Regions from separate parts of the Protofrankia sp. CiP1_Cm_nod4 genome, predicted to be linked through region 2. Evidence: riboswitches for the same ligand, from Rfam matches in the RefSeq annotation. Region 2 holds a riboswitch; the other holds the start of a gene.

What was found. A riboswitch is a leader RNA that binds a small molecule or an ion and turns the genes downstream of it on or off. The one in region 2 is predicted to bind cyclic di-AMP.
Region 1: linked by a shared signal. The riboswitch ahead of AC5LSR_RS15610 (transglycosylase family protein) and the one ahead of AC5LSR_RS03230 (transglycosylase family protein) in region 2 are both predicted to bind cyclic di-AMP.

What each region holds. Positions count from the first base shown of each region.
Region 1 is NZ_CEVIVC010000080.1:17,582-21,176, forward strand. It holds partial or broken gene AC5LSR_RS15595 (hypothetical protein) at 1-8, opposite strand, end outside; gene AC5LSR_RS15600 (ATP-binding protein) at 350-709, opposite strand; gene AC5LSR_RS15605 (DUF3151 domain-containing protein) at 818-1,252, opposite strand; gene AC5LSR_RS15610 (transglycosylase family protein) at 1,487-2,230, opposite strand; cyclic di-AMP (ydaO/yuaA leader) riboswitch at 2,236-2,401, opposite strand; gene AC5LSR_RS15615 (transglycosylase family protein) at 3,003-3,595, opposite strand, start outside.
Region 2 is NZ_CEVIVC010000008.1:8,264-10,668, forward strand. It holds gene AC5LSR_RS03230 (transglycosylase family protein) at 524-1,135, opposite strand; cyclic di-AMP (ydaO/yuaA leader) riboswitch at 1,140-1,286, opposite strand; partial or broken gene AC5LSR_RS03235 (transposase) at 1,993-2,295, shown strand.

The DNA.
Region 1 (3,595 bases), on a different contig from region 2:
GAGGGCATGGAAGCACGGTATGCACCGGATCCGCATACATCGGGCCTTGTCCGTGCTGAAACCGGTATCAGCAAACAACAAGGCCACTGTTCCGGCGGTTGTTCCGTCCGCTGTTCCGGCGACCACGGCCGTGACCGCGGCGTTGGCTGCCGAACGACGTGAATTCGGTGCCGTGGCCACAATCCTGGATTCACATCGTTTGTCGTGCCGACCGGTTTGCCGCGTCGCCCCGAGACACCGGCCCACCCGAGGCGGTTTACGGACTTCGTGGATCGAGACGGTGTCCGCCGCGCTTCAGTGCTCCTGCCGACCTGTCGACAGCGGATCGGTCCCGGGGCCCGGCGCGGCGTCAGGACGGGGAGAAGGCGTCAGAGCGGGGAGAAGATGTCGTCGGCCGTGACGGTGAGGATTCCGGGTGGCGGGTTGCGGATCTCCTCGCGGGCGCAGACGGCGAGGCGGATCGGGCCTGGCCGGTCCGCGTCCCGCTGGCCGGCACCAGCGAGCCCGCGACGGACAGCTGCGCCAGTTCGCCGCGGGCGGCGCGGCCGGCGTCGGTGTGGAAGACCGACCGCCGTCCGGCGACGAAGCGGTGCGGCAGGGCGGTCTTGCCGACTCTGCGCCGTCCCCAGACCACCACCGGCCGCGGGTCGGTCGAGGCCCACCAGCGTTCCAGCGCGGCAAGCTCTCCGGTGCGGTTGACGAACGTCATCCGCCTCTGCCTGCATCGCCCGTAACTTACATCGGACGTCAGTAGAGTGCCGGCGAGCCGTTGGCGGCCCATGCTGGCGGGTTGCCGCGCGGGGCCTCTCCGGTGGCTTCAGGTGGCCTTGAGCCCCAGGACGTCGGATGCCTGGGGGTCGCTGTCGGCGAGGAAGTCGCGACAGCGGGTGGCCTCCTCGGTCTCGCCGATCGCGGTGGCCGCGCGGGCCAGTGCCGCGAGCGCCCGCAGGAAGCCCTGGTTGGGCTCGTGGGACCACGGGATCGGCCCGTGCCCGCGCCAGCCCGCGCGGCGTAGCTGGTCGAGGCCGCGATGGTATCCCGTCCTGGCGTAGGCGTAGCTGGTCACCGGGCTGCCGGCGTCGAGGGAGCGTTCGGCCAGGGTTGCCCAGGCGAGGCTGGAGCCGGGAAAACGGCCGGCGACGGTCTGCGGATCCTCGCCGGCGCTCAGCGCCTGCGCCGCGGCGGGATCGATGGTGAGCTTGGCCGGTGGTGGGCCACCGAGCAGATCCGGTCGTTCGGGCGAGGGTGTCATGGGGCTCATCCTGCCGGATCCGGCCGGCCGCGCAGCCAGCCGGAGGGGGAAGTCCGTCAGATGATGGACCCGCCGGGAGGGGGAGAGCCGGCAGGTCCATCACCTGATCGGGGTACGAGGCGGGCAGGGCACCCGGCCGCGACCCGGCGGCAAAGGAACGGCGTTGAGCGTCCCGTGACCTTTAGCCGCAAAATTTCAAAGTCATAAAATGGTACGAAAGGTGCACCCGGTATGCTACAGGACGGTCGGGTTGGTGACGGTGACGTCCCAGAGGTTCTTGCCGACCACTCCAGCGCCGCCGTCGTCCACCCGGGTCAGATACGAGTAGAGCGATGCCAGTCCCTGGGACTCCCGCCCGAAGCGTCCGTCCACCTGGAGGATGAACCTCTTCTGACGCATCTCGCTCTGCCAGACGTAGGCGTCGGGGCGGACCTCGCCGGCCAGTGTGCTGGACAGCGCCGTCCCGGTGAAGTTCTCGGAGTTCAGCAGGGCCTTGGCGCGTTCCAGCGTCATCGCTGGCTGCACCGGAGTAATCGCACGCTGTACCGGGCTGGTGGTGGGAGCGCTGGGGGCGACGATACCGCTGGACGACGGTGCCGGGCCGCTACGGCTCAGGCCCAGCTTGGACGCGCAGGACGGCCACGGGGACCAGCCACGGGCGTTGTAGAGCTTGTAGGCAGCCTCGTCCTGAAGCGTCGGCGGCGCGCCGCTGGGCAGGCCGGAGTAGCCCAGGGCATGCCAGGTCTGGGCGTCGAACTGGTAGGCGCCGTAGTAGCCGTTGCCGGTGTTGATCAGATAGTTCCCGCCGGACTCACACTGGCGGAGTTTGGCGAAGTCGTCAGCGGTCGCGGCGCTTGCGGGTGCGGTCGTGACAGCCAGGCCACTGCTCACGAGTGCCGTCACGGCACCGGTGGTACGCAGGACCTTCATGACGGTGGAGGGAGGTTGCGGGGCGCGGTGCCTGCCACCAGACGGCATGTGGGTCGGTCCTTCCCGTCGCCTACGAGGTGAGCTGTCGGGTGCGGGCGGGAATCAGGCCCGGCCGGTGGCACCAGGAGGCACTGCCGGCTTTACCCCAAGGACTCCGTGGACGGACGTCCGGATGGTGGTTCCCCCGATCCTGTCCTTGTGGCTCCGCGGTAGCTCGGGCCGTACCGAACGGGGACAGGACTCGGCGTCCGTCCGGGCGGCCTCACCGATCCGGCGAGTGGGGAGGACTCTAGCGAGTCTGGTTCTATCGAAGCAAATCGGGGTGTCGGATGAACTACACCGACGTGACTGTTATCACCCGAATGGGCTAAGCGCCTTGAACGTGTCACCGTAGCTGACGGTGTGACTCCGCCCCGCGGCGGGGTCGCCTTCTCCGATTTCTGTGACTTATGGTGACGGACGAAGTTTCTTTCGTATCGTGAATGTGCTTGTTGTCACTTCTGGGGCACTCCGGGAAGCGGAGCCGTCCGGAGCGGTCCCCGGCCCTGCCGGGCCGGATCCGGGCCGGCCGCATCCGGGGTTCTCCTGGATGCGGCCGGAGGCCTGGCATGAAAGGGGATCGTGGCTGCGCTGTCCATGGCGCGCCAGCCCGGTCCGGTCGGATGTCCAGCCACGGGTGGGCCGGCTGTGTGCGGACTGTGCGTGCCGCCGGTGGGCGGTGCCGTCCGCCAGAGGCCGTTCGACCGCTGGGTCGTTCGGCCAGTTGCCGGCTGTTCGGCCGGCTGTTCGGCCGGTTGGCCGGTTGGTTGGCTGGCCGTGTTCAGTCGAAGGTGGCCGTCCAGGTCCGTGGGCCGCAGATACCGTCCACCTGCAGTCCCCGCGAGTTCTGCAGGAGGGTGGCGGCGAAGGCGGACTGGGGGCCGTAGCGGCCGTCGATCCTGATCCGGTAGCCGAGCCTGTTCATCTGGCGCTGCCAGGCTCGTACGTCCGAGCGCACCTGATAGATCAGCCCGGTGGTGAACAGCGTGTTGTCCGCGAGACTCTGCGCGCTCTGACGCACCACCCAGCGTTGGGCCCCGGTCGACCCGGCCGCGCCCGCCGAGCCGGTGCCGGTGCCGGTGCCGGTGCTGGGCGATCCGGCCCCGGACGAGCTGGCGCTCGCCACCAGCTGGTCGGCGCCCATCCCCTGGCCGCAGACCGGCCACTGGCCGAAGCCGGACCGGTTGGCCAGTCTCAGCGCGGCCTCGTCCTGGGTGGCTGGCAAGGCGTCGCTGGGCAGCCCCGGGTAGCCGAGGCTCTGCCAGGTGCTCAGCGAGAACTGGTAGGCACCGTAATAACCGTTGCCGGTATTGACGGTGTAGTCCCCCCCGGACTCGCACTGGCGTAGCTGCGCCCAGGTGGTGGCGGCGCTGG
Region 2 (2,405 bases):
TGCCAGCCGTGGAGGCGGCAGGTTCCCGGCGGCGGAAACCAGCCACAACGTGGGGGAACGGCGTCCCAGCATCCAAACCATTGCTGAGCATAATCATACTGTCATTATCGGACATTTAGCCGTGCGGGACGGCACCGCCCCGCCCCTGACGCTCTCCCGCACGTCATGTTCGATGCTACCGATCGCTCCTCCGGCCGGGCGCCGTACGGCGCCCGGCCGGATTTCCTTTGGCTCCGGTCCGGCTGAAAGCCGGGGACTCCTGCACCAATGCCACCGAGTTAGGCCGATGTTCGATTTTGTTTGCTTTCATCTTCGTAGGCCAGGAACCTGGAGCTTGATTTCGGTTACGCCCATCCAAGCGACACTGATTATTGTATAACCGTTATCTCGTCCATCGGGGCGGGCCCGCGACGGCACCAGTACGGGCGGTTCGGGATTTCCGAAGATTTCCCTTCAGGAACGGGCAGCTGTTTGCCTGCTCGGCTGGCAGGGTCGTCTGGAGGAACGCCCCAACGTCCGCCGTCTAGTCGTCGGCCGGGCGGGTGTCCTGATACCAGGACGACTGGTAGGAAGGCCAGTGGTGGTCCGTGGTGGAGGGAGGGACTGGAAGGCTGCCGGCATCCTGGGGAGCGGCGCCGGCGTTGTTCCCGTCGCCGGCGTTGTTCCCGCCCCCGCCGGCCGAGCTCGTCGGTTGTTCCTGGGCATTCGCTGGTTGTGACTCAGTAGCGGTCGGAGCCGTGTCGGCGACACTGCCGACTTTTCCAGCCCAGCAGGACTGCGATGCGGTCCAGGGAGCCGTGCCCTGCTGGGCGTACAGGATCCGGGCACGCTTCCATTGCTCGGCAACGCTGGCGTTCTGCGGCAGCCCGGTTCCACCGACCGCCTGCCACGTGCCGGGAAGAAACTGGAACAGCCCGCCGGCGCCTATCGAGTTGACGGTGGTCGGGTTGCCTCCGGACTCGCATTGAACAATTGCCGACAATATCTGGTCTTCGGATGGTGCCGCGCTGGCGGGCCCCGAGACTCCGATGCCGACGCCGCCGATGGCGGCGGCAAGCGTCGGAATGGCGACTAGCGAGCGAGTATACCTTGTGGTCCGCCTGGTTCCGCGATGCCGAGCACGCGCATGGGACATCTTGATGCCCTTTCCCCACGCCTGCGAGGTGAGCTGTCGGGTTCGGGCTGGGAAATGCCCGGCCGCATCTTGCGGCTTCACCCCAAGGGCGCTTCGCGGCGCCCGGGAAGTGGTTCCCCCGCTCCTGCCGTTGGTTTGGCGATCATCGGACGGGGCAGGACTCGGCGTGTTTCGTCCGACGCGTGCCCTCCTTGCGAAAGCACGGCAGAACCCTAGCCGCGAAGGCCGGTCGGCCGGCAAGGTGCGGTGAAGAAGTACACAACTGAACGTCGACACTTGATTTCGACCTTGACTGCCGGTAACGCACGCGTGCGTGCGCTTATATTTAAGCAGTCACAGTCGGCAGACCGTCTCCGTGACATTGCTGCTGCCTTTTGGCGCAGATCTTCGTACGCTTTGTGGACAGTCGGGTCGACTGAGTAACGCCGAAATTTCGAGTTCTGCTGACAGCCCGCGTCGCAGGTCGCGACGTGACCATCCATGCGCACCTGCGGCTGCGGCTGCGGCTGCGCAGAGCTCGATCCCCTGGATGACCATCCACGCGACCCAGCAGACAACCATAATTCTGACTCCCGGGAATCCGCCCCTTTTCTCGGACACTGGAACCCGAACAAAAAATGACGAAACGATGGGGCCTGCCGCAGTACATGGCCGTGATAAGTGGCAGGGTTCGTACCGTCGGAAGGTGGTATCCCCGGCGGTGTCGAGAAACGATGACGTTTCTCGACACCGGTGACCGTATGGAACAGAACCATCACCACTGATACCCGAGTCCGCCCTAATACTGCAACGGCACTTGGTGGCAGGGTGTGCGCTGCTCGGGTGTTGTACATGACGTGAACGATGTTGATGTGGGGATGTGGCGGGACGAGCTTGACCGGGTATGTGAACGGGTCGGTGGCCGGTTCGCCCGGGCTGAGCCCCGAGCGCGGATGCTCCGGTATCTGGAGGGGCTGCTCTCCGAGCTGGAGCGCAAGAACGGCTGGACCATTGCCGAGCATGCCGAGGAGGTGTCGCCGGACGGGATGCAGCGGCTGCTGCGGACCGCCGACTGGGATGTCGACGCGGCCCGCGACGACGTCCGCGACTACCTGGTCGAACACCTCGGGACCCCGCAGGGGGTGCTGGTCATCGACGACACCGGGTTCATCAAGAAAGGAGCCTAATGCCGGTGCCGGCATTACACGCCTTATGACGGGCCGGCCGTTATGCTGCGCTGCCTGCTCCGTTACTTGTCAGGAAGCGGGCTGATCTTCGTGGGCGCGGCATA